Regions from separate parts of the Paenibacillus sp. NMA1017 genome, predicted to be linked through region 1. Evidence: a T-box and tRNA genes for the amino acid it is inferred to sense, from the RefSeq annotation. Region 1 holds a T-box; the other regions hold tRNA genes.
What was found. The T-box of region 1 lies ahead of leuS (leucine--tRNA ligase). A T-box ahead of a tRNA ligase gene usually reads a tRNA of that ligase, here a tRNA-Leu.
Positions count from the first base shown of each region.

Region 2: it encodes a tRNA-Leu, which carries the amino acid that the T-box ahead of leuS (leucine--tRNA ligase) is inferred to sense. The anticodon was not compared.
Region 3: it encodes a tRNA-Leu, which carries the amino acid that the T-box ahead of leuS (leucine--tRNA ligase) is inferred to sense. The anticodon was not compared.

Region 1 is NZ_JBZXYR010000002.1:720,834-731,699, reverse strand. Features, by position in the region: gene yqeH (ribosome biogenesis GTPase YqeH) at 1-448, shown strand, start outside; gene aroE (shikimate dehydrogenase) at 554-1,423, shown strand; gene yhbY (ribosome assembly RNA-binding protein YhbY) at 1,492-1,788, shown strand; gene nadD (nicotinate-nucleotide adenylyltransferase) at 1,806-2,396, shown strand; gene yqeK (bis(5'-nucleosyl)-tetraphosphatase (symmetrical) YqeK) at 2,380-2,976, shown strand; gene rsfS (ribosome silencing factor) at 2,973-3,320, shown strand; gene AC5ELV_RS08500 (CvfB family protein) at 3,317-4,225, shown strand; gene AC5ELV_RS08495 (class I SAM-dependent DNA methyltransferase) at 4,229-5,002, shown strand; gene AC5ELV_RS08490 (tautomerase family protein) at 5,074-5,463, opposite strand; T-box leader at 5,648-5,905, shown strand; gene leuS (leucine--tRNA ligase) at 5,967-8,405, shown strand; gene comER (late competence protein ComER) at 8,386-9,231, opposite strand; gene AC5ELV_RS08475 (ComEA family DNA-binding protein) at 9,522-10,169, shown strand; gene AC5ELV_RS08470 (deoxycytidylate deaminase) at 10,258-10,776, shown strand.
Region 2 is NZ_JBZXYR010000001.1:1,019,926-1,030,791, forward strand. Features, by position in the region: gene AC5ELV_RS04685 (ABC transporter substrate-binding protein) at 1-221, opposite strand, end outside; gene AC5ELV_RS04690 (response regulator transcription factor) at 415-2,022, opposite strand; gene AC5ELV_RS04695 (sensor histidine kinase) at 2,019-3,803, opposite strand; tRNA gene AC5ELV_RS04700 (tRNA-Leu) at 4,143-4,225, opposite strand; gene AC5ELV_RS04705 (urease accessory protein UreF) at 4,489-5,226, shown strand; gene AC5ELV_RS04710 (Rha family transcriptional regulator) at 5,549-5,770, shown strand; gene AC5ELV_RS04715 (helix-turn-helix domain-containing protein) at 5,895-6,278, opposite strand; gene AC5ELV_RS04720 (helix-turn-helix domain-containing protein) at 6,372-6,746, opposite strand; gene AC5ELV_RS04725 (MarR family winged helix-turn-helix transcriptional regulator) at 6,932-7,387, opposite strand; tRNA gene AC5ELV_RS04730 (tRNA-Leu) at 7,554-7,636, opposite strand; tRNA gene AC5ELV_RS04735 (tRNA-Lys) at 7,652-7,727, opposite strand; tRNA gene AC5ELV_RS04740 (tRNA-Glu) at 7,814-7,885, opposite strand; gene AC5ELV_RS04745 (DeoR/GlpR family DNA-binding transcription regulator) at 8,130-8,891, shown strand; gene AC5ELV_RS04750 (Cof-type HAD-IIB family hydrolase) at 8,961-9,836, shown strand; tRNA gene AC5ELV_RS04755 (tRNA-Ser) at 10,014-10,102, opposite strand; tRNA gene AC5ELV_RS04760 (tRNA-Asn) at 10,104-10,179, opposite strand; gene AC5ELV_RS04765 (SprT family protein) at 10,224-10,748, opposite strand.
Region 3 is NZ_JBZXYR010000001.1:567,876-578,741, forward strand. Features, by position in the region: partial or broken gene AC5ELV_RS02690 (FGGY-family carbohydrate kinase) at 50-635, opposite strand; gene AC5ELV_RS02695 (GntR family transcriptional regulator) at 951-2,057, opposite strand; gene AC5ELV_RS02700 (sn-glycerol-1-phosphate dehydrogenase) at 2,255-3,406, opposite strand; gene AC5ELV_RS02705 (hypothetical protein) at 3,575-3,778, shown strand; gene fabV (enoyl-ACP reductase FabV) at 3,893-5,074, opposite strand; gene AC5ELV_RS02715 (winged helix-turn-helix transcriptional regulator) at 5,215-5,571, opposite strand; gene AC5ELV_RS02720 (NAD(P)H-dependent oxidoreductase) at 5,769-6,299, shown strand; tRNA gene AC5ELV_RS02725 (tRNA-Leu) at 6,393-6,477, opposite strand; gene AC5ELV_RS02730 (GNAT family N-acetyltransferase) at 6,854-7,294, shown strand; gene AC5ELV_RS02735 (GNAT family N-acetyltransferase) at 7,308-7,826, opposite strand; gene AC5ELV_RS02740 (hypothetical protein) at 7,897-8,412, opposite strand; gene AC5ELV_RS02745 (hypothetical protein) at 8,714-9,226, shown strand; gene AC5ELV_RS02750 (hypothetical protein) at 9,544-10,041, shown strand; gene nspC (carboxynorspermidine decarboxylase) at 10,240-10,866, opposite strand, start outside.

The sequences.
Region 1 (10,866 bases):
ATACCCTTGGCGATTCAGTGAAATCGTCTCCCGTCAGGACTTGAGCGCTATTATGCCGGACAAGCCGCTGAAGCCTGCTGCATATCAGCTTGATGCTGGACAAACATTGTTTTTCGGCGGTATGGCCCGATTTGATTTTGTGGAGGGTCAGCATCAATCATTTACCTGCTACATTAACGGTGGTCTTAAGATACATCGCACGAAGCTGGAGCGGGCTGATCAGTTGTTCGCTGATCATGCCGGGGAATTGTTATCTCCGCCAACACGCGATCAATTGGCAGAGATGCCGGAATGGACAAGACATGAGTTCCGCGTTCCACGCAAATCTCCATCGGACATCTACATTTCCGGTTTGGGATGGATTAGGGTAAATAGCGAGAACGGAGCTCTGGTTGCGGTTCATGCTCCTCGGGGAGTCCGTGTGCTTTTGCGGCCTGCGTTAATATAACGTTGCTGTAACCATGTTATAGGGCGGCAAGGAACAGGTACTGGTTCCTGCCGCCATTCATGTATTTGTGCGGCCTAATATTTTGCAATATGGGGGAGAGCAACGATGAACAGCGGGGAGTCTGAAGCGACCGAACAAGGTCCTGTACTATTGGGTGTATTGGGTGATCCGATCAAGCACTCCAAATCGCCTCTTATGCATAAAATAGCTTTACAGGCAGCGGGGATTGAAGGAGATTTTGTACCTCTTCATGTCAAACCGGATCAATTGGAAGATGCCATGAAGGGGATTCGCGCTTTGCATTTCCGCGGAGTCAATGTGACGATTCCCCATAAAGTCAAGGTTATGAAATATCTGGATGAGATTGATGAAGGGGCCAGACTCATTGGCGCTGTCAATACGATAGTGAATGACAATGGACGGCTTAAGGGCTATAACACGGACGGAATTGGCTACGTTCGTTCCCTCAAAGAAGAGACTTCTGTCGATTTGAAGGGCGCAAGAATTGCTGTTCTTGGAGCCGGTGGGGCTGCTCGTGGTGTGATTCATGCTTTATTGGAAGAGCAACCCGATTCGGTCATTATTTTGAACCGAACACGTGGCAAAGCTGAGCAACTGGCATTAGAGTGGACGACGGAAGCGATCCCAGTGAGGGGTTATTCCAACGAGGATGCCAAGAGCGTGCTCGCCACAGTGAATGTGTTGATTAACACAACCTCAGTGGGAATGTCTCCTTTATCGGATGAACTTCCACTGGAAACGAGCTTGATTCCAGAGGGAATCATAGTGAGTGATTTGATCTACAACCCGCTGGAAACGAGACTTTTACAGGAAAGCCGTGAACAGCGCGGCTGCACTGTACATGGGGGCTTGGGCATGTTCGTGTACCAAGGGGCTGTGGCTTTTGAGTATTTTACAGGGGTTGTCCCTGCTGTAGAGCAAATGAGAGCGGCTGTGCTGAGTAGCCTGTCGTGAATAAGATTGAACATTAAAATTATGGAAATGCTGCATTGCATATGTAGCGACGAAGGGGTTAAATATACATGCTAACAGGTAAACAAAAAAGATATTTGCGTTCAATGGCGCATCATTTGGACCCGGTTTTTCAAGTAGGTAAAAACGGTACGAATGAGCATCTTATGCGTCACATCAACGATGCGATTGAAAAGCGTGAGCTGATGAAAGTGCAAATTTTGAACAACTGTTTGGACGACAAGCATGAAATTGCGGAAGAACTGGCCGCGGAGACAGGTTCTGAGCTTGTTCAGATCATTGGGAGCACTATTATTTTGTACAAAGAATCCCGTGATCATAAGGAAATCGAGTTGCCTAGAGGATAACACGCGGGGAGAAAATTATGAAAATCGGTATTATGGGTGGTACATTTGACCCGATTCATATTGGACATCTGCTGGCTGGAGAAGCGGCAAGAGATGCCTATGGGCTGGATCAAGTATGGTTTATGCCTTCTCATATTCCTCCGCACAAGCATCAGGCGGGGGCGAGCGGTAAAGAACGTCTGGAGATGACGAGTGAAGCGGTGGCGGGTCATCCTGCTTTTGAAGTGCTGGATATTGAAGTGCTTCGCGGGGGAGTATCCTATACCATTGACACGATCAAGGAGCTTCAGGAGTTGCATTCTGCTGTGGATTTTTATTTTATTATTGGTGCGGATATGGTGAACTACTTGCCTCATTGGCAGGGAATTGAGGAACTGGCGCAGCGAATTTGTTTTATTGGTGTTCGGCGTCCAGGGTTCCAGCTTGCGTTGGATGAGTTGCCGCATTATTTGCAGGACAAGGTACTGCTGGCGGATATGCCAGTGGTGGACATTTCGTCGACGGATATTCGAGAGCGTGCAGCGGAAGGGCGCACTATCCGCTATCTTGTGCCTGATCGTGTGCATGACTATATTACAAGGGGCGGTTTGTATGAAGTACAGCCGTGAGCAATTAATGGAAGCCGTATCTGTTCAAATGCCTGAAAAGCGCTGGAAGCACACACTAGGTGTTATGCATACCTCAGTCGAGCTTGCGAAGCGCTATGGAGCAGATTCGGATAAGGCAGAACTGGCGGCTATTTTGCATGATGTAGCGAAATATTGGCCTGTCCAGCAGATGGAAGAGGTGATTCGCAGTCATCCCGAATGTGATCAGGAGCTTTTGGAACATGACAAGCAGCTCTGGCATTCAGAGGTAGGATACTGCGTTGCAGCAAGAGATTACGGAGTGGATGATCCGGAAATAAGGAATGCGATCCGCTGGCATACGTCAGGGCGCGTAGGTATGAGCTTGCTGGACAAAGTCGTGTGTCTCGCTGATTACATCGAACCGGGACGGGATTTTCCGGGGGTTGAGCATATCCGTAAACAGGCAAAGAAAAGCTTGGAGCAGGGCCTTATTGCTGGATTTGACTCCACGATTTCATTGTTGCTGGAGAAGAAAAAGGTTATTTTTCCACTGACGGTCTTGTCGCGCAATGACTTGATTCAACAACTAAAACAGAGAAAAACGGAGGTTTATGAATGACCCTAACTAATGAGCAATTAATGCAAACAGCGGTTGATGCTGCAAATGATAAAAAGGCAATGAATATTGTCGCACTGGATTTGCGGGGAATATCACTAGTAGCGGATTATTTTGTAATCTGCCACGGTAATTCGGATACACAGGTACAGGCGATTGCAACAGAAATTCGCAAACGCGCTCATGATGAAGGTGTAACCATCAAAGGAATCGAAGGAATGGATTCTGCCCGTTGGGTTCTAATGGATTTGGGGGATGTCGTAGTGCATGTCTTCCATCGCGACGAGCGCGAATATTATAACATTGAACGACTCTGGTCGGATGCTAAGGTTGTGGAAAAGGTATGAGTTTGATCGCCGGTACTTATGTCACCATTATGGTGGATCGTGAGGTATCTCCTTTCGGCTATTTTCTCACTGTTGGGGAGCAGGATGTGCTGCTGCATTATACGGAGCTGACACGTGAAATTGAAGTTGGTGAACGGTTGGAGGTATTTATTTTTCACGATACAGAGGACCGCTTGGCCGCAACCATGAAAAAGCCGTTCTTGTCGTTGGGCGAAATGGCAAAGCTTGAGGTGGCCGATGTGCATCCGCGTTTGGGTTGTTTCCTGGAGATGGGATTGGGTCGTCAGCTTTTGCTGCCGATTCGTGAGTTGCCAGAAAATCGGGATTTGCATCCTCGGGTGGGCGACTACGTGTATGCCATTATGGAGCATGACAAGCAAGGCAGACTGCGGGCTAAGCTGGCAGGAGAACAGGAGCTGGCTCCGTTGTGCTTCCACGCCCCTGATTCATGGCTGAATACGTGGGTGCAGGCGACTGTGTACAAGCCGCTTCAAATGGGCACATTCGTTCTGGTGGACGGAGGTGTGCTTGGTTTTGGCGCGATTGGGATGATTCACTCCTCGGAACGCAACCGGATGCTTCGCTTGGGCGAAGAGGTTAAGGTACGGGTCACACTTGTTCGCGAAGACGGTCGGGTCAATCTGGCAATGTCGCCACGCAAGGAAGTAGGCCGTGATGAGGATGCGGATCGGTTGATTGCTTTTCTGAAGGAGCGTCCGGGTGGCGGAATGCCATACTCCGACGCAACGCCGCCGGATATTATCAAGCAACGGTTTGGTATTAGTAAATCCGCCTTCAAGCGTGCGATGGGCAAGCTGATGAAGGAAGGAATGGTTACACAAAAGGAAAACTGGACCTACCTGGTGGAGAAAATGCCGAAACCGAAGGACGGGAATGGGGAATAAAAAATGGCTTCTTACCGGAAGTTTGCCTATGTGTATGATGAGCTGATGCAGGACATGCCGTACCCGGACTGGTTGCGCTTTGCACGGCAGGCTTGGGATCAGTACGGTATGCCGCATACGGTGGCCGAGCTGGGCTGCGGAACGGGTTCGATTACGATTCCCCTAGTTAACTCGGGCTTTGAGGTGGCTGGAATCGACTTATCCTCTGACATGCTGGCAGTAGCCCGTCGCAAAATGGAGACCACTCCACAGGGACAGCGATTGTTTCGTGAGGGAAGCGTTCGCTGGATACAGCAGGATATGAGAGAATGGATTTTACCTGAACCTGTAGATTCTGTGATTTCTTTTTGCGATTGTCTGAATTACTTGTTGGAGGAAGAAGATATCATTTCTACTTTTCGTAGAACGCATGCTGGTCTGAAGCCTGGTGGAACCTTCTTGTTCGATGTACATCATCCGCAGACGTTTTTACGTTATGATGAAGAGCAGCCTTTCGTACTGGACGAACGCTCTATCTCGTATATCTGGACATGTGCGTTAGACACTCCCCGTTGTGAAATTGAGCATCATCTTAGTATCTTTGCGAAAGCAGAACATGAAGGACGCGATCTATACCAGCGTTTCGAGGAAATACATGTACAACGTGCCTATGACCCAGACTGGATGAAGGCAGAATTGTCCAAAGCGGGTTTTCGCGATGTGAAGGTATATGCGGATTTTGAATGGGTAGAAGCAGAAGATGACGCGGCGAGACTGTTTTATGTTGCTGTAAAATAGCAAAGATTCATTGAACGAATATGGGAAAAAAAGACGCTTTTCATGATGACATGAAGGGCGTCTTTTTGCACTTATATATTCACTTTATAGTTCAACTGAAGCTCATCACCCGGTACACCCCGAATGCCCCAGTTCTGTTTGGGTGTTTCAAATATAGTAATCTCAAGATCCTGTGGAGAAATACCCAAAAGATCGTTAATTCTTTGGAATAACAGGCTAATGAGTTGCTTCTTAGCTTCTGTCGTTCTGCCTTCAAAGATACTGATTTCAATAATGGTGTACGCCTCAGAGCGACCATCGGCATATATAAAATCTTCCTGATCCATAGGAAAAAAACGATGAAACCTCTTGTCAGGAGGATATTTGAACGCATCCACCACAGCAGAATGAATCACCTCTGAAAGTTGCTTTTTGATTGGATTTAGAGTCTCTTTTATTCCGTAAATTTTAATCTGTGCCATTTCTCAGCTCACCTTTCTTATCTCAACTCATCTCAACTTGAAGCGATTTAACTCGGAATTATTATAAAACATTCGTATGCATGTGTCATGAACAATTAGTATGGAGAGGGTTCTTAACACCAAAGGTAGTCCTTATTTGACTTTTTTCGCGGTTTTCAATATAATAGTGCCATTATTAACGGTTAAACAATCGCTGATGAGGAATAGTAGCTTTGTCTGGACATGTAGAGAGCCGGCGGGTGGTGCAAGCCGGTTGACAGCGCAAAGCGAACTCGCCTCGGAGATATGCGTCCAACGCAGGAACGCCCTATACTGGTGCTTGTATCCTGTTATTAACCCGCATCGGATCACCTCCGTTATCAGGTGCAAAGGGAGTAGAACGCGAAGAACGCTTTCTGCTAACTAGGGTGGTACCACGGGAATATAACCTCTCGTCCCTAGCGCTGACACGCTACGGGATGCAGAGGTTTTTTTGTTGCATACCGTTTGAGGAGGAAAAGACAATGACAGACACACAGCCGAAGCACGGCTATCAACCGCAAAGTATTGAACCAAAATGGCAGAAATATTGGGATGAGAACAAGACGTTCCGCACCGGGGAAGAGCCGGACAAACCGAAGTTTTATGCTTTGGATATGTTTCCGTACCCATCTGGAGCCGGCCTGCATGTAGGCCACCCGGAGGGCTACACAGCTACGGATATTGTTTCACGTTATAAAAGAATGCGCGGCTACAACGTACTGCATCCGATGGGTTGGGACGCCTTCGGTCTGCCTGCGGAGCAGCATGCGCTGGATACAGGGGAGCACCCACGCGAAATTACGGTGAAAAACGTAAATAACTTCCGCCGTCAAATCAAATCGCTCGGCTTCTCCTACGACTGGGATCGTGAAATCAGCACGACGGATCCTGATTATTACAAATGGACACAGTGGATCTTCATCCAGCTGTACAAGCGCGGCCTTGCATATGTAGCTGAAGTACCTGTGAACTGGTGCCCAGCGCTGGGAACGGTGCTGGCGAATGAAGAAGTTATTGACGGTAAGAGTGAGCGTGGCGGTCATCCGGTCGTCCGTAAACCAATGCGTCAATGGATGCTGAAAATTACGGAATACGCGGATCGTCTGCTGGATGATCTGGAGGAACTGGATTGGTCTGAGAGTATTAAGGATATGCAGCGGAACTGGATCGGTAAGTCTACCGGGGCAGAGGTTCGTTTTCCAATTGAAGGCTATGACGAGCAACTCACAGTATTTACAACTCGCCCAGATACACTGTTCGGCGCAAGCTACTGTGTGCTGGCACCAGAGCAGGAATTGGTGGATATTATCACTACGCCTGAGCAAAAGGATGCTGTACAACAGTACCGTGAACAAGCTGCTCGTAAAAGCGATCTGGAGCGTACGGATCTAGCCAAGGATAAAACAGGCGTATTCACAGGAGCTTATGCAGTGAACCCGGTGAACGGCGAAAAGCTGCCGATCTGGATTGCTGACTATGTACTGGCAGGCTACGGAACTGGAGCAATTATGGCTGTACCTGCTCACGATACGCGTGACTGGGAATTTGCCAAGCAATTCGGATTGAATATCATTGAGGTTGTCCAAGGTGGAGATGTGGCTAACGAGCCATATACTGAGGATGGACCGCACGTCAATTCAGGCCCACTGAATGGACTTACCAACGAGGAAGCGATTCCGAAGATGATTGAATGGCTGGAAGCCGAGGGCAAAGGACACGGCAAAGTCACCTATCGTCTGCGTGACTGGCTGTTCAGCCGTCAACGCTATTGGGGCGAGCCAATTCCGGTAATTCATCTGGAGGATGGAACAATCAAAACGGTTCCTGAGGACCAACTGCCGCTCGTGCTGCCGGAGATGGACAATATCAAGCCTTCAGGTACAGGTGAATCCCCGCTGGCGAACGCAACAGATTGGGTGGAAACCATTGATCCTGAGACAGGTATGAAAGCACGCCGCGAGACGAATACAATGCCGCAATGGGCAGGAAGTTGCTGGTATTACCTGCGCTTTATTGATCCGAAAAATGACAAAGAGCTTGTATCCAAAGAGAAACAGCGTGAATGGATGCCTGTTGACTTGTATATTGGCGGAGCGGAACATGCGGTTCTTCACTTGCTGTATGCCCGTTTTTGGCATAAGGTACTGTATGATATCGGTGTAGTGGAAACGAAAGAGCCTTTTTATAAGCTGGTCAACCAGGGCATGATTTTGGGCAACAACAATGAAAAAATGAGTAAATCACGCGGTAATGTTATTAATCCTGACGATATTGTCAATACGTTTGGCGCCGATACGCTGCGTATTTATGAGATGTTTATGGGGCCGCTGGAAGCGACCAAGCCATGGAATGAGAATGGGGTAGAGGGAGCACATCGTTTTCTGTCCCGCGTATGGCGCCTGTTTGTTTCCGAGGATGGTAGCCTGAACGATAAAATTACAAATGACGGCGGTAGCGATGAGTTCAATCGTACTTGGCATAAAACGCTGAAAAAAGTAACTGAAGATCTGGATGCGCTGCGCTTCAATACAGCGATCAGCCAGCTGATGATCTTCACCAACGATGCATACAAAGCAGACCTTCTGCCGCGTGCAGCAATGGAAAACTTCGTGCAAATGCTGTCGCCGCTTGCACCCCATTTGGCCGAGGAATTGTGGCAACTGCTGGGGCACAATGATAGCATTACCTACGCGGCTTGGCCTGCTTATGATGAAGCATGGACGGTGGACGCCGAAGTGGAAATTGTTGTGCAAGTGAATGGTAAAATCGTGCAGCGTGCAACGATTGCCAAGGACCTTGATGCTAAAGCGATGGAGGCATTCGCTGTGTCGTTGGACAATGTTCAGCAGGCACTGGCCGGCAAAACGATCCGCAAGGTAATTGCTGTTCCAGGTAAGCTGGTTAATATTGTTGCCGGTTAATTGGCTTTAAGCCGAAGGAGACATCTACCTTTTGCGTGTCCTCTTCATACTTGTTGTGCGTGGCCTGTATCAGCTCGGGAAAGACACTATGCAGGCTGATGTCCAACAGTGCGAGAGCTTCGGCGGTAATACCTCCGGGAACCGCTACTCTGGCCTGTAACTCGGCTGGTGTCATCCCGCCTTCCGTGAGCAGCTTTCCAGTGCCGATGATCATTTCACCGGCCAGGGCACATAGCTCCGTACGGTCTATACCTGTAGCTTGAACTGCTGCTTGAATCCACTGGTCCATAAAAAAGGCCAAGAAAGCAGGACCGCAACTCGAAAAATCCGATGTGATCCGAGTATGAGATTCTTTAACCCGAATTGGCCTGCTGATGTGGGACATAAGCTCTTCCAGAAGGGTGCGGTCCTCCTCTGTAATCCGGCTTCCATGGATGCATAGTGAGGCTCCGCTGCCCACTTGGTGGGTGATACTGGGGATAATTTTGGACACTTTGGCTTTCAGTGCATGCTCCAAAATACGAATCTGCACCGGGCTTGTGATAGATACGACGATTTGCTCTTCTGTAATAACGTTGCGTATTTCATCCGTTACGGCTTTTGATTCCAGCGGCTTCACACAGATAAACAGAACATCGCTTTCCGCTGCCGTTTCACGGTTGCTTTGGGCTGCATGCAAACCTGGATAACGACGGGCTAGCTCGGTTACCTTGGAATATGTTCGATTGCTTGCTGATATTTGCTGCGGCTTGAGTGCGTTAGAATTAATAAAAGACTCAATTAGCAGACTTCCCATGCTGCCAGTCCCGATAAATCCAACTTTCATTGTTCAACGTCCTCCTTTCATACTTTGCGGTATAGACGCTGTGCTGTCATTCTTCTTAGTGTATGCACCTGGTCTTGGCCGACATGACGAATTTTATGTCTGAGCATGTTAGATCGTGCCCGGGGTCGTACCACTTTTTTAAAAAAATGCTCACAGCGAGACCGTATGGAGGTTGTTTGCACCCTCCGGTTTAACGGGAATTGGACAGACTTGCTCTGTTTGATTGAGACGGTGTTTTCAGTCGGCTCACAATTTCCCGAAATCCATGTGGAGTAGGGGACGATATGGAAATGAAACGCGTATGGACAGGAACAGCGATAACGCTTGCTGTAATCGGGAGTGGACTTATTTTATTTGCCGGAGGACAGCGCACTGAGCCGCAAGAAGAGTGGACTTTACTTAACCATAAGGTGGAGCAGGCTATAGCAATGGATTCAGAGCCAAATGAGTCGCAGCGCAGTAGTGACTATGCTCATGAAAAGCCTGCTGTAAAAGAACCTTCAGACAAAGCTGAACGCAGTAGGAATGCCGAAGCCGCTGATAATGTGAAACGTGATACTGTGCAGATTTCTACTGGTGTATCTGCTGCTGTGAGCGAAAACTCTATTGCGGGAAATTCAAGTACCGTAAAGCAGTCAGGTGTTGCGGATCCGAGCTCAGACACAGGTACCGTCAGTTCGAGTGGTGCAACGACAAGTAGAACCAATACGGTAAGTGATTCGGTTACTGCACCCGTTTCCGGCGAAAAAAAGGTAAACATCAACACGGCGACTGCTGCCGAGTTAATGGAGCTGCCAGGGGTTGGGGCTAAAAAAGCCGAGGCTATACTGAACTACCGTAATCAGCACGGGGCGTTCAAACGTGTGAACGATTTGGATCATGTAAAGGGAATCGGAGCTAAAATGTTGGCGAAAATGAAGCCGTATGTCAGCTTGTGACTTATATAAGATTATAATGTACAGGCCCTGAGAACGGCGGTAGCGGATATGTTTTACGTTTTAACTTGTTTATACGGGAGAGATGGAAATGAGTGCAGATGTACGCAAGGACTGGGACACCTATTTCATGGATATCGCTTATATGGTATCCACCCGTTCGCGCTGTGCGCGGCGTCATGTTGGAGCCGTACTTGTACAAGGTAAAAAGCTCTTGGGGACGGCCTATAATGGAGCACCATCCGGGGTGCCTGACTGTTCTGAGGCAGGCTGTATGATCTCAGAGGAGTACGAGGTCGTTCACCATGATGGGCGCGAGGAAATGGTTAAAAAGCAGCGTTGTGTTCGCACTATTCATGCGGAGCAGAACCTGCTGCTGTTTACTGACCGAATTGATCGTGAAGGCTCTTCGGTATATGTCACCGACCAGCCATGCTGGACGTGTGCCAATATGTTGGCGAACAGCGGTATTGTGGAGATTGTATACCACCGACCTTATCCCAAAGATGCCGACAAGGTTCGTGCTATGATGGAGGAAAAGGGAATCGCCTTTCGTATGCTGAAGACCTATTATCCACCGAAAGAAACGCTGATGGATGTAATGAATTAAAAAGTAACGAGGAAGAACCTCTGACGAATGCTATTTTGTCAGAGGTTCTTTTTGTTTTGTGTTTTTTGGACAGAAAGCAATGTTTGCTAC
Region 2 (10,866 bases), on a different contig from region 1:
ACATTAATTTCCGGGATTGATATTTTGTTGACCTCATCCTCGATAAGCTGCATATCACTGGGGATGTTGCCGAATACGGGAAATCCATAAACAATTTCATCCGGCTGACTTGCCGCGGAATTGCCCGGCGTTCCCGCACTGTCGCTGTTCCCTCCGCCGCAAGCGGATAACAGCATGGCCATCAATGTGAATACGGCCAGAATTATACGCGTTCTTTTCATCTTGCTCTCCCCTTTACCTTCGTTTTGTTGTTAAAGCCTTGCTATTTATTTATTGTAAACGCTAACATAATGGAGACGCATTCACCCTGGCGACTTAAACTAATACATTTCCGACCATCCGCTAACCATTCATTTGCATTCCGTAATGAAAACAATCCCATATATTGATGGGATTGTTCTTATACGACTTCTTTTATTCCATTTCCGACTTCTGATGCTGTCTTCGATATTCCGACGGAGCATATCCTGTCGTTTTTTTGAACAGCTTGGAGAAATAAGCCAGGTTATCGTAACCGACTTGGCTGGCTACCGTACGGACCGGCAAATCCGACCGTTTCAGCAGTATCATCGACTTTTTGATCCTAGTGTCCGTGATATATTCCATAATGGACCTTCCGGTGGACTTCCTGAAAAGGCGGGTCAAGTAATCGGAATTGAGAAAAACAAGGCCGGCGAGCTCATCCCGCGTGATTTCGTTATGCAAATTGGCATCAATATACTTCTTCACTTTATCGATGACCGTTTGCGACTTGGCAACTTCCTGCGAATAATCAGCTGCCTTTCCGATGAAATAATGAACCCAGCGGATCATCTGTTCCATGGCTGTCGTAGCCTTGCGATACAACTCCTGCGACTCAGGGTCCAGGAACAGCCGATGCGCTTGAACCCCTTGCTGCTCCAAAAAAGCATAAACGAATTGCAAAACATCTTGTTGCAGCAGACTCAGCGTTTCAAAAGTAAGCTGCCCTTTAGCCGCCAAATTGCGAATGTAATGATCCATTTCATGCTGCAATTTTTCCTTGTCGCCGTTTTCAAGCAGCTCCGTCCATTGCGGATGGGGTGCCGATAAGGCTGCGTAAGCGAAGCTGCCCACGCTTTGCCACTCATTCAGGCCAATGATTTTACCGGTCATCGTCACATTGTTTTTATCAATCTCCAGCAGCCGGTTCACCATATCGCTCAACTGTTCTCCAAAGATAAAGTCACCGACGTAGCAGTTCACCGTACATCCCAAATATTGTTGACAAGCGTCTATCACTTTCCGGCATGTTTCTCTTATTTGATGTTCATCCTGCGAGTCAGGGGCTTCCGGCAAAATCGCCAGCAACTGGCCGTTTAAGATCAGAACAGCATTCGGATTCACGGCTTCGAGGAGGATTTCGCTCGCGATATTTTTTAAAGCGTAATCAAGCAGATGAGGATTCCAGCTCTTCAGCTTGGTCACCAGTCTTTTCGGAATAATCAATACAGGCAAATATCGCTCGTCCAGCTGGTAATCTACGTTTCTTTTCTGGGCTTCCCGGGCAATTTCTTCAGGCTTGCCGGACAAACGCCCCCTGATCAGATCGGACCAGAAGCTTTCGGCCAACGCCGGCTGGTTTTTGATCCAATACTCTCCGTATTCGCTATAAGTTTTCAAGCGCCTTGCCGATACGATTTGGGAAGCGGCTTTGAACACCGCCTGCTCCAGTTCCTCAAACGGAATCGGCTTGATCAGATAATCAAAACTGCCCAGTTGAATCGCTTTTTTGGCAAATTCGAATTCCGCATGACAGGTCAGCAAAATGCTCTCCATATCCGGAAAGTTTAGTTTTATCCATTGAAGCAGTTCCAGCCCGCTGCCCTGAGGCATCTCGATATCGCAAACGGCAATGTCGGGCTTGCTCTGGGATATGATATCCTTGGCATGCGCGATATTATACGCCATAAACACCTCTTCAATCCCAATCTTCTCCCAATTAATGGTATACTTGATCGCTCGGACAGTCTGGATTTCATCATCTATAATAATCACTTTCATAATCCATTCGGCTCCATTTCTGCGGGGATTACAATTTCGATGCGGGCCCCGCCGTTTTCGCGGTTGCTGGCAGTTACGCTGGCTTTGTCGCCGTACATTAACTTCAGTCTTTGCTTGATATTCCAAATCCCGATGCGCTCTCCGTCCTCTTTGTGGCCGCTATAGGAACGAATTTGCTCTAACGCCTCGGGAGAAAAGCCTTCCCCGCTATCCTCGATGACGATGCAGGCAAGCTTGTCCTGATTATTCTCAAGCAGGAATCCCTTAATATGCACCTCGATCGATTCGTATATATCGAAAGCATGCTTCACTATATTTTCGATAAACGTATGCAGAATCAACGGCGGGAGACGCAAATTCATAAGCGACGGATCGGTGTCGATGTAGCATACCAGATTATCTCCGGATCGAATTTGCTGGATCTGCAAGTAGTTCTGAACATGCTTTAATTCATCTTCAAACCGGACGAGGGAGAAGTTCCCTCTGACCATATATCGCAAATAGTTCGACAAGCATCTCGCCATGTCCTGAATCATCCGGTAATCCTTCATCTGAGCCATGCTGTAGATCGTATTGAAAGCGTTTAAGTAAAAATGCGGCTTGATCTGCGACTGAAGATACTGAAGCTCGGCCTTTTGTTTCTGCAGTTGTTCTTCGTAAACGTCGATCTTAAGCTGGCTGATTTGGGAAGTAAAGCGGTTGAACGTGTCGATCAACAGCATAAACTCGTACGGATGCTCTTCTCCCTTAATGTTATGGCTCATGTCTCCGCCTTCCATCTTTTTGATGGCATGCTTCAATTTTGTAATCGGCCTGAAGATCCATTTCTGCAACAGGATATAGGTTAACGGAATACAAAGAATGGATAACAAAGCGATGATAAAAATGATGATCTGGATACGGTCAAGCCCCTCCAGTATGCTCTTTTCATTACCAACAGCCGTTAAACGAAAGCCTCCCTGCCTTGATTCCTGGCCCACTACCATAAATTTGTTGTCGGCTCCGGTGAAATAGTATTTTTCCAAATCGCCAGACAAGTCGATCTTGTGGTTTTCGATAAATTCAGCGTTGTTCAGGGGAACTCCCTGCTCGCTGGCCAGAATGAACGAGTCGGTTCGCTCTAGGTTTATGCCATTCAGATAATGGACGAAAGTATCCGTGTTTACCCACGCGCCTATATAGGTGCTCCCCGTATTGAATATCCTGATGAGATAGTGCGAGGAGTTGATGGAAGCCGGAAACCAGCGCTCACCCGCAAAACTGTCGCCCTCGTTGATGATCCCCATCGTATATTTGGATACGGCGATTCTTTCGGGATAGTTTGTCCGGGAACTAAAAGAATATAAATAATCATCAGTTAGCTTTGAATAAATAAACAGTCCGTCGATCATCTTGTAGAAGGAGTTCGCTTGCACCAGATCATCCCTTAATCCGCTCTTGGCAACCTCTCTCACCCCGATATCCTCATTTTCAAAATTCGAAATACTTAAATCATAAGTCAGCATCCTCAGCATATAATCATCGACATTTCTCAATTCGGCGTCAATTTCATTCATATAAAGAGCGACGGTTTCTTTTTTGGACTCCGATATTTTATTATGCAATACATTAATTGAATATAAATTATCGAATACCAGGAAAAACACCAGCGGGATGATCAGCAACTGTGACCCCAGCGTAAGCTTGAAAGTTAATGTTTTGGTCATATTCGTCCAGTCGATCTTGCGCATCCGCTTCACCCGTCTTCCGTAAATTTGCCGCCTGGAACAAAGGCCGCCCATATCAAGTTCTCCTTGAATATAGCGCAAAGTTCTCCGCGCCTCAAGCGTTGAGAATAAGGGCGAACCCTGAACACCCCCTTGCTGGCGGTCGAGACGGCTATTGGCGGCGAAAAAACTCCCCGAAGCATTAAATGGAATTTTACGAAATTCTTAATCATACGAGAAGGTAACGTATTTAAGCGCTATGTACCGCAAACAACTCCGGATAAGCTGGCAGGAGTATTGAAAAGCTCTTGCAGCAAAAATGAGCTCTTAAACCAAAAAAAGCATCCCTTCACACAAAACGTGTCAGGATGCTTTTTTGATTATTGTTTTATGGTAATCGTGTCTTACATATAATGCGGTCGAGAGGACTCGAACCTCCACGGGCGTACGCCCACTACCCCCTCAAGATAGCGTGTCTGCCATTCCACCACGACCGCAAATCATAATGTTTTGAGGCAACAGATTTATTATACTCTCTCATCAACTATTTGTAAACAAAAAATATAATAATCATTTTATATGTTATTTTAACTAACATATATGAGCGATAAGAATATTTAATTTGACACAAAAGTGATTTAAATGTAAATATAAATTACATATAATTCGAATATATCCGTTACCCCTAAGTACAAAGTAAAATAATATAACATTAGTATTCACTTCGAGGAGGCGAACCGCTCTGCATAAAGGCAACCGCTTGCTGAACTATGCATTAATGTTGGACCCTTCCCTACCTGTTGGTGGCTTCACCCGTTTTAACGGACTGGAGAAACTATTCCGTAACGGACGTTTGAGCAGTCTACAAGACCTGGAACATTACATGCTGGATGATCTGTATCCTCAATTTACAACCGTTGACGGCATGGCTATCAAAAGTCTGTATGTCGCCATTCAGCAGAATGACGGTTGGCGGATCGCCCTCATTGATAAGATGCTGCATACCCAACGTCCCTCCTTGCAGCATGTGAAGGAGTCGCGTCTATCCGGTCAGCGTCTACTCAAGCTCGCTAAGGCTCTTTATCCTTGGCTTGAATTTGACCAGTTGGAATCCATACTCATTCAATACAATACGATTGGCACACTCGCTACCGTTCACACCTGGATTAACTTCCTCCTCGGAAACGATGTAGAACAGACCGTTCACGGCTATCTTAGCGCAGCGGTGTCCTTCTGTGTGGAAGACGCCTTCAAACTACTCAATCCTCCTTACGAGGAAAAGAACCCTCTTATGGAGCGTATGACTAGCGAGCTGCTCTCCGCATGGAAGAAGCTTAACGAACCTGAGCCAACCGCATTTCAGCGTCGCCTTCTTCACAGACATTGGTCCAGCTCCTACATCACTCTACCACTTTATATGAGTCATAATAGCCAATGGGATGAACCTAGACTGTTTCTCTCTCCCGGCCTCCCCAAACGCCTTCCAGCATCCCCCTGATGCCTCATTTCACCAATCAGTCTGCAGCACCAAAAGCACTCTACCGCTTTCCTCAAGTGGCAGAGTGCTTTTTTTATCCAGGCATAACCGGCAATTCCACATCGTTAACGGGCTTGATGGATGATTCAGGTCACCTGGCACTTCACGATTTCGTAAAATTCCCACTTATTTAAGTAATTAATTGAATGAAATAACGTATTTCCGATTGTAAAAACACGTATAAAAGTGTATCATGGTTTCAGATGGTTAATTCTAACATGTTTACTGATGATTATTATAACACACCAATTATTCCGCAAGAATCCGTAAGGGGCGATTTCTCTTGAACAACAAAATGCCTGTCACCTCCTTCGGGTGGGCCATCAAACAACGGCTTGTCGAACTTCGACTGGATCAGAAAACATTTTGTGAGACACACAATATTCCGCCTTCACGCTTGTCCAATCTGATTCACGGCACCCGCAAAGCACAAAGGTACAGAAAACAAGTTGCTGCAATTCTGAACATCGACGATAACGATTATAAGGAGGCACCGCCACTCTAAACCCAACAAGCATTCCAGTTACATATAGGTCATTCCATATCACCAAGAAACCAAATAAACCCGTAAAGCGAACCCCTCCAGTTCGTTTACGGGTTTTCAACCCAGACGATCTTTAGCCAAAAAATTATTCCGGCTTTGTTTTATCCTTCTCACTTTTTCGCTTACGGTATTTCGCAAATTCAACATATTCTAAAATAAAATTCTGTTCTTCCGTCTCAAGATCTTCTGCCTGGCAATTCAGTGGCCCCATCACTCCAAAAAAATAAGCAGCCTTCTGCTCCTGAAGTACGCCTTCTCCTGGCTTAATCCCTTTCATTAACCAATCGAGCGATACATTAAAAAAGTCCGAAATCTGAATCAAATGGGTGGTACCCGGCGTTGTTTTACCTCTTCTCCAATCACCGAGATTCCCTGAACTGATTTTAAGTTTTTCGCAAAATGCCTTCTTGGTCATTCCCCGATCCTTAATCAAAGCTTCAATCCGCTGATAAATAGTTTGATCTCCCAAAATATTTCCCCTCCGACACAGTAACTTTTTCTGAAATAATTTTCATTTTTCAGCCTTACCCATTAGTAATCCTCATCAAATCCTAAGCAACCATTACCCCATAGTAGAATTGCGCTGGTTTTTCTCTTTACGAAAGCGGGTAAATTCAATATACTCAAGTATAAAATTTCTTTCCGCCTCACTAAACGTTTCCCCCTGGCAATTCAGTTGCCCTGAAGCGTCAAAAAAATAAGGGTCTTGCGACTCCTTTAGCACCTCACCCTGTACATCTCGACCCAGCATAATCCAATCCAGACTGGCATCAAAAAAAGAAGCAATTTCAATGAGTTTATTCGTGCCCGGCGTCGTTTTTCCTCTTTTCCAATCTCCGAAGTTCCCTGTACTAATGCCTAACTGCTGGCAGAACGCCTTTTTCGTCATTCCCCGTTCCTTGATGAGTTCCTCAATGCGATGATAAATAGATTGCATAGAAGTTCCTTCCTCCCTAGCAGGCTCTCAAATAACGATATCATGTTCTCTGTTTCCATTTCAAAGATCACGTATGCTAAAATTACCGAATTATGTATGTTGGTTTCCATTATACCACAACACGCAACAAAAACCGCCTGTTTTCCGAAGAAAGGGCGGTCTTTAAGCCAGTTCACTTACGCCAATCACGTAGCAGAGTTGTCGATTTTAAGTAAGATATGCTTCAACTCATTCAAAGTTTCACTCAGATGTAATAAATCTTCTTCTGGCAGATACACCAGTCTTTCTTGAATTTTATTGGAGAAGTTATGAAATACCTGTTCACAAAAAGCATCGCCTTCCTGTGTAATCGCCACATTCACGACTCTGCGATCCGAATCACACGATTGGCGGTCAGCCAACCCATGCTCCACCAGCTTATCCAGAAGAGGAGTCATGTTTGGACGTGAGACATTAAGTTGTTTGGACAAATCGGATACTGTAGACGAACGCACTTCACGCAGAAGCATGAGCACCTGAAAGTTATTAGGCGACAAATGCAACGGAAAATCAAGCGGACCGTAGGTGAAAAATTTCTTCTTCACAATCGGAAACAAGCCCAAAATATTTTCTGATATATTTCCTAACAGTTGAGTGTCCATATTTTTCACCGTCACTTCTTAAGTTTATATATTTATTATTCTATAACATTCTGGCGTTATATTATACTATGGAATCATTATTTCATCATAATCATTACTTTATTACATCACTACACAAATAAAAAAAAGCCTCTACCTCGAGAGACTTTTCCGTTTATTCCATTGATGCGGTCGAGAGGACTCGAACCTCCACGAGCGTACGCTCACTACCCCCTCAAGATAGCGTGTCTGCCATTCCACCACGACCGCATAACAAAATATAAATGGTGAGCCATGAAGGACTCGAACCTTCGACACCCTGATTAAAAGTCAGGTGCTCTACCAACTGAGCTAATGGCTCATGCTGTTCATCCAAGCTGTCCGCCATTAGACCAGACCTCAGGAATTTCCCTTAAGCATGCAACATGTAGTCTATAAAGACAACAATGACCCGTAGGGGATTCGAACCCCTGTTACCTCCGTGAAAGGGAGGTGTCTTAACCCCTTGACCAACGGGCCTTATTATTATGCGCCAACTTGGCGACAAGAAAGAGTATATCAAATAGAATAACGAATGGCAATACTTATTTTTGAAATTTTTAAAAAAGCAGTTTTTATAATTACAAAATGCGTATTTGCTTAAAATAACTTATCTAAAATCACTTAAATCCTGAAAATACCGATAAATGATTGCAATATCACTTGCATTTACTTATAATCACTTACGAGATACCGAAATAATTATATATCCGAGGAGCTTTCTATGTATCAGGAAGAACGAATGTTAAAAATCGTTGATTACTTACAGCTTCACAAGCGTATTTCGGTGGATGATATTTGTGAATTTTTTAATGTTTCACGAGATACGGCCCGTCGAGACTTGGTAAAACTTGAGGAGCATCAAAAAATTATTCGCACTCGTGGCGGCGCTCTTCTCCCTACACTTCATCATGATCCAATTGGAAATTATAACGAAAGACTACTTACTGTATCCGAGGAGAAACAAGTGATCGGACAGCTGGCTGCCAGCATGGTACGAGATAAGGATCGTATTATATTGGATTCCTCTACCACCGTGCAGGCGTGTGCAGAAAGACTGAATGTGCAGGAATGTTCGGTCATCACCAATTCAATCAATCAGGCTGACGTGCTATCTGGAAAAGACGGTGTCTCCATACATCTGTTGGGAGGCCGCCTGCAAAAAGAACACCGATATGTATATGGCTCCTCCGTGATCGCCACTTTGTCTCACTATTTTGTAGACAAAGCCTTTATCGGGATTGGTGGTATATCTGCCCACGGACTAAGCCTGATTCATGAAGAAGACGGTATGCTGAAGCATCAGATGATGAAGCAAGCAGATCAGGTGATCATCCTTGCAGACCATTCAAAATTCGGAATCAATTTTCCATATCGCTTTGCCGATCTGTCTGAAGTTAATATCGTGATCACCGACAGATTGCCAGAACCAGCGATGCTGGAAATTTTGCAACATTATGATGTTGAAGTTGTTGTACCCTCATAAAATATGAAACTGCTTAGCTAGAACTCAAGATTTATCACAGAGATATCGAAAGACAGGAGTTGGAGACAAATGAAACTGTTTGCGATTGATATGGATGGAACACTGCTGAACGAGGAAGGAAAAATAAGCAAAGTGAACGCGGAGGCTATACGCCAAGCACAGAAGCAAGGCGTTCAGGTGACAATTGCCACTGGTAGAGCCGCTTATGACGCCTGGACGAAGCTAGAGGAAGCAGAACTTATAACTCCCGTCATTGGAGCAAACGGCGCAACCGTACACGATGTGCATCGTCGTCAGTTAACCTCTACTCCTATGGGCCGCAGTGAAACGTTTGAAGTGCTGAGCTGGCTGCACGACAACGACTTTTACTATGAGGTCATGACAGACCGCGCTATTTATTCTCCACAAAACGGACATCAGCTACTTGCTGTTGAAATGGACCGATTGCTGAGCGCCAACCCGGATATTTCGCTGGATACTTTATTACACGCAGCTGAAAAACAATATGAACAGACCGGACATACCCGCATCGCTTCATATGAGGACATTCCACTGGATGTAGAGATTTATAACGTGCTCTGTTTCTCCTTTGATCAAGCCAAATTGGATCGGGGCCGTGAGCGTTACCGAAGTTTTCAGGGCCTGAACATGGTCATCTCTTCAGACCGTAACTTTGAAGTCGAGCATAGGGACGCGTCTAAAGGTAATGCATTGCGTTATCTGGCGAATCATCTGAGCATTCCCATGCAGGAAGCTGTAGCGATTGGGGACAGTTACAACGATATCTCCATGCTGACAATGGCAGGAAGAGGCATTGCCATGGGCAATGCAAAAGACGACATTAAGGCCGTCTGCTCCGAAGTGACTTTGACTAATGCAGAAGATGGCGTCGCTCATGGTCTGTTGAACATACTCAAGACAGTCGAGGCTGACACTGTGAAATAGAAGTCATTGGCTGCGTACAAGCAGGCTGACGTCGCTTCATGCTCTACGCAGCACGTTCGTCTCTCCATTTAAACGAATTTTAGTCCACCGTTATCTCAAAGCAGATATAGACGAAAAGGACGCTCGCAAGCATCATTACAATGCATACGAGCGTCCTTTTTCTACTTAAAATACCAACGGAGAGAGAGGGATTCGAACCCTCGCACCGCTTTCGCAGCCTAACCCCTTAGCAGAGGGTCCCCTTATAGCCACTTGGGTACCTCTCCATGGCTCCCCGAACAGGACTCGAACCTGTGACAACTCGATTAACAGTCGAGTGCTCTACCAACTGAGCTATCAGGGAACATTACTGTAAATGTTCATACAGTATGGTTAATTTACCATGATTCAGGGGGTGCCGTCAAGTGCCAACAGGCGAAGTTTACCTCCACATTTCCCACAGCGATACCGCTGAGGATTCATCTTACGCTTGCGCATATACTCCTGCTTACAGGAAACGCATACTAGCTTGTAACGATAAGGCTGAGGCTTACGTTCCGTTCTTCCCGGCAGAGTCTGACAATGCCTGCTTCCTCCTACACGGGTCAGCCATGCTTTGAAGTCAGCATCTCGATGCTGATAGCCCATTCCACGCAAATGTAAATGATAATGGCACAGCTCATGCTTAATAATTTTCTCTACCTCAGAACGTCCGTAAGCTGCGAGTTGATGTGGATTAATTTCAATATGATGACTTTTCATAAAATACCTACCGCCTGTGGAAGACAGGCGCGCATTAAAGGTGGCTTGATGTCGAAACGGGACGCCGAAGCTCTCCAGCGAAATGCGCTCTACCCATTCTTGTAGCTCTTCATTACTCATAGAACGGCTCATTGAATGGTTCATTGAATTGCTCAGGGACTTGGACTCCATCCTTACGGTCTCTCCTCCTTTGCTCCTTACTGACAAGCATATTATAAAATAACGGCCGAAGTCTAACCCCCAATTCATAAGCACACTTTAGGTATCCACCCCATATGCTAAACATACA
Region 3 (10,866 bases), on a different contig from region 1:
TTTAGATAACAGAGCTTTAAATACTTCTTGCTTATATTTTGTCAGCTTCTTAAGAATGGATGCTTGCCGTTTCAGTTGAACGTCCGGCTTCTTCCTTGATGGACTTCAGCTTTTTCATCACCGGGTTGCCTCCACGTCCCAAGTAGTCGTGAAGACGGCTGTATTCCTCGTACAGCTTATCATACACGGCCGCGTTCTCAGGGATCGGCTTGAAGCTCCCGTCCCGTACACGTGCCATATGACGCGCTGCTTTGACGATATCGTCGTACCCTCTATCTTCAGCTCCCGTAGCCACTGCTGCAAACATGGCCGCACCCAGCGCAGGAGTTTGGGTGGAGCTGCAACCTTAATTTCCCGTCCGGTTACGTCGGCATAAATTTGCAGCAGCAGTTGATTTTTCTGCGGCAATCAACTTCACGATACAATACGCCTACTGGCACGCCGTTATGATGGAATGCATCGATAATTTTACGTGTTCCGAACGCAGTTGCTTCCAGCAATGTACAGTACACTTCCTCTGGCTTTGTCAGCAACGTATATCCGACAATCAGTCCCGTCAAGTTGGTGTCAACCAATAGAGAACGGTTACCGTTCCACCAATCCAGCGCCAGCAACCCGGTTTCCCCCGGCTTATATCTGCAATGGAGGAGGTGACTGAAACCAGCCTCAAATGAAAAATTACAGGCGGGTCGTAACGACCCTTTATCCTTGGTTCCGCTTTTATTATAAGATTGTACGTACAACTTAGCCAGTCCTTTTTTATGTATTTTTCGATAGATTTATGTACTCATTCTCAGAAAAAACGTAGTAAAAACAGCCTATTTCTGCAATCCAGAAAACAGACTGTTCGGTATGGCGAGAGATATGCCCATCAAATATGAAGCGTTAAAGCTGTATACTTACTAACTTGTCCCTACATGTTAAGTAATAAAAACGACTGATCTCCCAGCCTAGTGTTCTCCAGGCATTGCCTGGACAGGCCCCGTAGATTCACGAACGATGAGCTCAGGCGATAGAATTAACTGACGATCTTCTTCATGGTACCCCTTCTCTTCAATCATCGACAGCATGGTATCGGCAGCACGTAACCCCAATTCTTCCTTTGGATGCCGAATTGTCGTTAGCTTGATTTCTGTTGCTGTCGCCAAAAATGAATCATCAAACCCAACCAGCGATAGATCATGGGGAATATTCAGACCCGCCGAACGTACTATATCCAGAAGTCGAACAGCCAACTCATCATTGTAGGTCACCCATCCAGTAGGACGCTCTCCCGTCTCTATCGCCAATAGCTCCGACGCACGTTGTAGCGGAATCTCATTTTTTTCTTCAGTCCGGTAAGTCGTTACTGCATTCGGATGTAATGTCACTCCATATTTACGGTGAGCGGCTACAAATCCCTTCATACGAAGAATCCCCTGCATATCATCGGTTTTGAAAAATCCGGCCAAGCGTCGGTGCCCCAGCTTAATCAGATGCTCTGCCGCCAAAAAACCACCCTTCTCATCATCTACTCGCAGACAGGGCGCATCCATTTCCTCATAACGCGCATTGATCATCAAATAAGGGATTAGGCGATTTTCCACGGTTAAATAATAGCTCAGATTGGGGTTACGCTCTCCACTTTTCGTCGGTTCAATAATAATTCCGCTCAGCGGTTGACTCAACAGCATTTCCAAGCACTGACTTTCTTGCTCAGGGTCATTACCTGTGCTTGACAGCAGCATCTTGTATCCCTGGCGACTCAATTTGGATTCAATTCCCTGTACAATGGATGGGAAAATATAATCCGAAATATAGGTTGTAATGACTCCAATAATCTTTGGATCTTCGGGCTGTTTACTGTCACGTGTCGCGACAAAGGTTCCCTTGCCCTGCATTCGAAATAGCCATCCTTCCTGCACCAGCTCACCCAGCGCCTGACGCACCGTTTGCCGACTAACGGCAAATTGTTCAGACATTTCATGCTCAGATGGAAGCTGGCTTTGTGGTTCCAGTTTGGACGAATGAATCCAGGACAAAATTTCCTGTTTAACTTGTATATATTTGGGCGCCATAATTTCCTCCGTACTCGAAATATCGTGTACCTGTTCATATTCCACGATTATAGCATACCGTTCATTTGTACATACAAATGTTGCAGGAGCAGGATATCCTCGTATTGCTGCCGGAGGTGTAAACCCATTCGCTTATCCCTTCCTTGCCACACAAGATTGGCTGAATATCTAAGGACAATTTGCGTAGATGTTGCACATTACGAACGAAGTAATTGATGTTCATTCATATACTTAAGTCCTGTATAGCGATCACGCAAGGTATGAGCGGTGCGCAATGCACGAGCGAGCTGTTCCTCCGTAACTCCCAGCTCGGCAATGGTAGATGGGCCTCCGACCTGAGCCAGCCATGCACGCATCTGCTCCGACGTAGGCAAAGCCCGATACACCTTAAAAGCCTCTACATCCTGGCTGGCTGCTAAATCCCTGTACAGGTCAGACAGCAATGCGGATGCTACGCCTACTTTGGCACCATGCAAAACTTGCTTGCGTCCCTCTGCAATAAAATCCATTTCAATTCGGTGGGAAATATGGTGCTCTCCCCCTGACGCTGGACGAGAGTGATCTATCATCAGCATCGAAATACCGGATGCAATCAGCGCATTCATCAATACCTCCACACCAGCCTTGCTGCCTGCCGCAATCTCATCGACATGCTCTACACAGGCACGCAGAGCCTCCTCAGTAATGCGATTAGCCACAGGTGAATATGGCTCGTTTCCCAAATCTCTGGATACATGCCAGTCCGCTAGTGAGGTGAACTTACCGAGCATATCGCCAAAACCTGCGGCAGTCATCGTCTGTGGCGCATTTTCCAGCACGGACAAATCAGCAAAGATCGCCTCTGGCGGAACTGCTTGGAACGTCTGCTTGCTGCCGTCCACAATCAGTGGTGCGCCTGCGGAGGTAAAACCATCCACCGAAGCAGCCGTCGGTACTGACAAGAACGGACGATTCATTTTATAACATACGAAGCGAACCAGATCATGAATCGTGCCGGAGCCTACAGCAAGTACAGCCTGACTCTTATCCGCCACACCCAGCAGCACCTTCATAATGTAGGTTTCATCAGCAATCACATCCCCTACAGCATTCGGAGGTAAGCGGACTACATCAACTGTCAAACCTGCTTCACGGATCAGCTCAGCCACTTTTGTTCCTGCCGCCACCGAAGTATGCTCATCTTCTACCAGGGTTACATGACGATAATCCTTTTGATTCAGATAAGGAGCAACAGAGTCTAGTGCTCCATCCCGTACCTCAATAAACAATTCAACCTTTCGGTGAGGATGATCAGCGTTACTAGCCTGCGCCTCTTCGTTCCACAGCTTGATCTGTTCATTCATATTCATTTCATCAGCCTCCTGAAAAAGGAATAATTTGCACAAGAATGCTCCATAATAATTAATAGATTTCGTTTGAAAACGATTACTATTTAATTGTACGCACAAGTGTGTGTCCAAGTCCAGAGAAAAAGTACAAGTTGCTTTTTAATTTATACATTCGAAAGGAACATGTTTATGAAATTTGGAACAGATATTGCCTGTGCACTTGGGTTACTGGCAGGTACAACATTTGGCAGTGGTATTGCTTTTTTGTTCGGCTGGCAAGCTTATCGGGCCCTGACTTCTGTTGCAGTCTTTGGCATTGCGGGGATTATCATTACCATTGCCGTTTTTCGCTTGCTGCATCGTAAGTCGCTTTCCACGTCTAATTCTCGATAAATGCTGTTAGTGAAACGAGTGCAACTTGTATTTTGCTAGAATACATAAAAAAACGGGTCTCTTAAGCCAATTGCATCGCTTGAGAGTACCCGTTTCTATTTTACACATATTTACTTATGAAGTCGTGTCTACCTCTGGATTAACGTCTAATTCATAATCAATTTCATCAAACCCGAATCCAAATAATTGGAGGAAATCCAGACGGTATTGTTCGAGATCGCCCAATTCAGATACATTTTCTGTAGTGATTTCGGACCAAGCTGCTTTGACAGCCTGCTGTACATCGTCTCTCATTTCCCAGTTATCCAGACGAATGCGTCCTTCTTCATCCGTTTCCACAGTGGACCCACTGTATAGCGTCTCAAACAGACGTTGTGCCTGCTCAATACAACCCTCGTGCAGTCCCTTTTCTTTCATGACCTTAAACAGCAAAGAAATATACAATGGTACGACTGGAATAGCCGAACTGGATTGTGTAACCAAAGCTTTATTCACAGAAACGTAGGCTTTCCCATGATAACGTTCCAGTTGCTTTGTTAGAGTATGTGCTGTAGCTTCCAAATCATTTTTAGCTTGGCCAATGGTTCCTTTACGATAGATAGCCTCCGTAATTTCGGGACCAATATACGAGTAAGCCAGTGTGGTTACCCCTTCAGCCAGCAGATCGGCTTCTTCCAACGCTTTTAACCACAAGGACCAATCTTCGCCACCCATTACCGTGATGGTGTTCTCAATTTCCTCCTGCGTAGCCGGTTCCAGCGTAATTTCTGATACGACACCTGTATTCGTATTCACTGTTTTATTAGAAAAAGACTGTCCGATAGGCTTGAGAACGGAATTAAAGGTTTCACCCGTATCGGGATGTGTCCGTCGCGGTGAAGCGACACTATACACAATCAGGTCTACCTTGCCCAGCTTTTCCTTTACCAGCTTCAATGTCTCCTGCTTAATTTCATGAGAAAAAGCATCTCCATTAATGCTTTCTGCTATGTAGCCAGCTGCTCTGGCCGCTCTTTCAAAGGCTACTGTATTATACCAGCCTGCTGAAGCCGTGCGCCCCTCTGATGCGGGACGTTCATAGGATACCCCTATGGTATCAGCTCCTAGACCGAAACTCGCAGCAATACGAGAAGCCAGTCCATATCCAGTAGATGCTCCGATCACAAGTACCTTTTTAGCTCCTTGTATTGATGTGCTGTCTTTAATGTAGTTGATCTGACGGTTAACATGAGCTGCGCATCCTGCAGGATGTGCAGTCGTACATATGAAACCACGAATTTTCGGTTTAATAATCATTGCAAGGGTCCCCCTACTTTGGCATTCATTTAATATGGATGGAATGGTTGTCCAGTCATAACTATATAGCAAATCAGCTTGCGGCTCAACACATAACATAGCACTTGAAGGCGGTCAAAGGAAACCGCCGTAAACACTATTCATTTTGAATCATTTTCTAACAACATCACATCTTCTCCTTGCTGTTGTCTTATTTTGATATTAACTCTTCCCCAAGAACACATTAAGTCAATAATTTCATTTGCTGTAATTCCATATTCCGTTATATAATACTCCACTTTTGGAGGCATTTGATTATACACATGTCTACCTATGATACCATCCTTTTCAAGTTCGCGAAGTTGCTGTATAAGAACCTTTTGAGAAATGCCCGGAATACTACGCTGTAATTCACTTGTCCTTTTTCTACCAGACATTAATAAACATATGATTAATGATTTCCATTTACCTCCGATGATCTCAAGTGTTGCTTCTATGCCTAAATTATATTGTTTCATAGTGTCACCTCTTCAACGCTAAAAATAACAAAGGTTATCTAATTAAATCTATAATTGCATATCTTCACTCTAAGTCCAATGCACACTTTCAAGTAACTATCTTACTTTATTGTGTGTATTTACTTTTTTTGAAGCATACAGAATAATAATAGAGCATCTACAAAGGCAAATATGTTACGTAAGAAAGGTGATTTATGATGAAAACTCTTGTGATTTTAGCTCATCCCAATATTGAAGATTCTAGAGTAAATAACAGATGGAAACGAGAATTACTTCAATATACCAATGAAATTACAATTCATGAGATCTATAAAGAGTATCCAAACTGGAGCATTGATGTTTTGAAAGAACAAAAGTTACTTGAAACACATAGTAATATCATATTCCAATTCCCTTTATATTGGTATAGTTACCCACCTTTATTAAAAAAGTGGTTTGATGATGTTTTTACTCACGGATGGGCTTATGGTTCACAAGGTTATAAGTTAAAAGGAAAGAAGCTAGGGATAGCCATGTCTATTGGCGATAAAAAAGAAAATTACTTACCTACTGGTTCCGTTTCTTTTACTGCAGATGAAGTTATAGCACCTTTTAAAGCAAGCGCAGTCCATGTTGGCGCCATAACATTACCCTTTTTCGCTGTCTTTGGAGCCTCGTTTCAAGCAAGCGACGAAGACATTAATCAGAGTGCAAAGGACTATATTAAATATATATTTCAGTATAAATAAAATAGTTATAATAGTACACGCATCTTTACCATATAAAAACAGGCTCTTGGTGGCATCCAGCCAATCCAAGAACCTGTAAATGTTAGGCAATGATGCGGTCGAGAGGACTCGAACCTCCACGGGGGGTTAGCCCACACGGACCTGAACCGTGCGCGTCTGCCAATTCCGCCACGACCGCATATTATGTACTCACACCGATATTTTCAATCACGGTAATTTAGATTATATCTTCCATAGAACATAAAATCAAGCTATTTTTATATTATATTTTCTATGAATCATTCCCGTAAATATAAGAAAATCACTGGATATCACAAACCAGATATGGTAAAATGGGTTCATCAGGAAAGGAGGTGCGTCAACATCAATAATCACATGTTGAGCGTATCCCTTACCCGGTCCGTTATTCTCTAATTTACAGAGTTGACGGAGGCGCGGGATACGGATCAAAGCTTTAATTAAGCGCCACGGGTAAAAAGACCGTCCTCGGACGGTCTTTTTTATTTCAACATCATTTATAAGATTACATACTGCACTGTGAAAGAGGAGACACGATGTCGATTAGACCCGCAAATGTGGAAGAGCTCAACGAGTTGGCAGCCATCTGGCTAGATGCTTCCATGGAAGCCCATCATTCTATTGCTCCGCAGTATTGGGCATCACAAGTTACCGAGATGGAAAACAGGTACCTTCCTCTCGCTCAAAACTACGTTATCATACAAGATGATCATAGCATTGGCGGCTTCGTTTCCATGTTGGATGGATACCTGGCGGCTCTGTTTATACGTGTTGATTCTCAAAGGAAAGGCTATGGCAAGTTGCTACTAGATTGGATCAAGAAGCAACATAATGAAATTCAATTAAAGGTATACCGGTCGAACACGAAAGCATTTAACTTTTATACTAAAAATGGTTTTACCATTCAGGCAGAATCAGTGGATGCTGAAACTGACGAGAAGGAATTTGTGATGATATGGACAAAACATGAACGATAATGAAGACCTTTAGCTATACAGTCTTCTTATTTAACCCATAGACCTCGGTATATAAAATCTCTTTAAACGGAGCAAAATCCTGTTCAGCCAGCGTACTTGGATAGCTCATAATTTGAAGCCGCAGATCAGCCTGTCCTTCTCTTAAAGGGGGCTGTACATAGTCAAAATGGTTCAGATGAAATCCCAAACGTTCGTAAAAACCAATCCTTCTCCGTGTCCATTCGTCCCCTGGTGGCTCAACCTCCAGTACTACCGGTTTACCGGACTGTGAAATAAACTTGCTCATAAGCTCTTTACCTAACCCGCCACCCCGTATAGCCGAATCTACGGCAATATGCTCTACAAACCGAAAATCTGTAAACTCCCAGCCCGCCAAAAAAACAATTGTTTGCCCTTGTTCGTCTTTTTTGGTAAGTAAACGATAACACGGATGATGAAGAAGAGCCCTCTGGGACTCGAATGTCCTGCATTCCGTTTCAGGAAAAGAAGCCTCCATAATCGCATATACTTGAGAGAATTCAAGTTCATTCATTTATACTTTCAACTCCTCTAACGTTAACTTGATGGTCTACTAATGTCATTTACATTAGGGTCCTAACCCTTTAGACCTTGTTTAATTCCATAAGCGTCAGCAATATGTGTTCCAACAGCTCTGGAATGTCTTCCATCTGATCTTCGTTAATTTGTCTGGAAAATCGGAGTTCAATCCTGTTTTGATATGTAGATGTCTTCTCTCCGTAAATCTGACTAAGCGTTTGTAAAGGCCGAAGATCGGGCTTCCAAATTTCGGTCAGTATATTTTCAATCCGGCTGCATTGTGACTCAATATCACGAATTTCCATGTAAAAACTCAGCAACAAGACACATCCCGGAATTTGATCTTTGATTTCCAAAATTTCCGCAGCCAAGTTGTTTAAATCTGCCTTTAGTTGAATCTCTGCTGTCACACTCGGGTGTTCTCTCAGTCTGAATTGGACAGCAAATTCACGTGACATCACAGACATTTCCAATCTGTCGATCCGCTGTGTAATGTCAATACGTGAATCCAAATTATCCAGATCGTAAACTGTATTTTCCATAGCCACTTTTAAATTATCAAAAACGGTCGGGTCGAACATGTATTTTTCACCTCCAATTATGGAGTATAACATAACACCTGTTACTTCCAAAATAAGATACCCCTTTTCACTAAAGCATATTAAGATGGGATTTTATAGTATACAGTAAGTTGGTCGATTCCTATGTCGAAGTTTAGTGAATATATTTGTAAAAACACATAATTGTAACAAAAAAATATATTTTTTTGATTATTATCCTTTTTATATTCCAATATATTGGAATATACTATATAATACTGGATGGGATTGGTTATACATATTCATATAAATCCCAAAATAAAAGAAGGGAAGAGATTATTAAATGAAAAAGGCAGTCTTTTCTACACTAGGTCTTGCACTTCTATTAAGCACATCCACCGCCGTTGCATCTGCTCAAGAAGCAACACCCACACTACAAAAGGAACCTATCCAGATTTCTTCATCTTCATGGTACCCCGACGTAGAGCCTAATAACTGGTTTGATGAAGTTACCAGCGAAATAACAGTAGGGGATGGAATCGATATCTATGGGAGCTTAGGAAGAAAAATTCCTGGAGGATATGCAGGCTATTATGACTTTGGCGATTATTATAAGTTTACAGCTCCTCGGTCTGGATTTTATGAATTTAACATTCAAGGAGAAATATATCCCAAAGCATGGATGATGCTTAGTGTGGCTGATAACAAAGGAAGCATCAAAAGAAGTGCAGAAGATCGTCAATACAGTTTAGGTTTAAATCTTAAAGCTGGAGAAACTTACTACTTGTTAGTAGAAGCAACCAATGCTGAGATTGGTCAATTGTTCGACTACAGAGTTACTTCCACGATCAAATAGATCAAACAGCCAATTGACAGGAGAACAAAAACGTGATCCTTTTTATAAGGGCCACGTTTTTACATCTTTGAACACCTATTATCTTACGACAAATGCAGCTATATCCTCGTAGAAGAACGGATGGTTTACGTTCATACCTCCTTCGTGCTTGTGGTTCGTTTATACTTTTTCACCTTAGAAAAATCTTCACCTTGAAACAATTTTATTATATTTAATCAATATAACTATTTCTTTTGTTGTGTATCGTATAGCTAGTGAATAATATATAAATACTAATGTAAATGAATATAAGCCCAAAGAAGAGAGGTTGTTTATTCATGAAAAAAACATTGATAGCTTCATTAGGTCTTACACTTATGCTGAGTACTACTGCCAGTGTCGCTTTAGCCGAAGAAGCAAATCCTGTACCAGTAGCAAAGGAATCAACTCTAACCTCTGTACTTGAATATAATGAACAGGAGCCAAATGATAGTTTTGAACAAGCTAACTATTTTTTTATAGGTGATGCTGTCATCGGAACCCTTGGTAAAGAGGTTCAAGGAGGCTGGGAAGCCTACGATGTATTTAAAATTAAGGCTTTTAGATCGAACGAAGTTCAGTTTATAATTGAAGGCAACAAATACCCTGATTCTTGGATGGAACTAACTCTTTACGATAGTAATGGTACACGAATTAAACGTTCAAAAAACGCCCAATATTCTTTAAATGCTAATCTTGAAAAAGGTAAGGAATACTACCTAGCTGTCGATGTACCAGGACTTCAATATGGAGGAAACGTATTTTACTATAAAATCTCTACTGAAGTTATAAGGTAGCCTAAATAAATTTATGTAACTTTCCAAATAGTTAAATTATTATTTACTGCCTGCTGTTGTGTTGGATACATACAAAAGGCGCGTACAAAAATCAAAAAACTCTAACTACACCAAGAGCCTAACCCCTTTTTTAAGGAGCTAGGCTCTTTTTTAAGATCATGCAATTGGTACACTCTGTTATTTCACATTACCCTTGTCTTATGACAAACGTGAGCTAAAGTCCTCGTAGGAGAACTGACGAATTACCTTAATGCCTTCTTCATCGTTGTAGCTGGCGATCGCTGGCAGGTTGACTCCGTTGAACATGTGGTTTTTGACCATCGTGTAATGGGCCATGTCGCAGAATACAAGCTTGTCTCCCGGCTTCAATGGCTCTTTAAAGGAATAGTCTCCAATCACATCTCCAGCCAAGCACGTAAGTCCACCAAGTCTGTAAGTATGTGCATACTCACCAGGCTTGCCTGCATCAATGATATTCGGGCGATATGGCATAGCCAGCACGTCAGGCATATGACATTCAGCCGAAGTATCCAGAATGGCAATATCCATTCCGTTTTTCATCGTATCCAATACAGTAGCAACCAGATATCCAGTATTCAAAGCAATAGCTTCGCCCGGCTCCAAATAAACCTGCACACCATATTTATCCTGGAAATATTGAATACAGCGTACCAGCGTGTCCAGATCATAGTCTTCTCTGGTAATATGGTGACCGCCGCCGAAATTGAGCCATTTCATGTTCTTAATGTATGGCCCGAATTTCTCATCCACGACTTTAATGGTACGCTCCAGCGTATCTGAATTCTGTTCACACATCGTATGAAA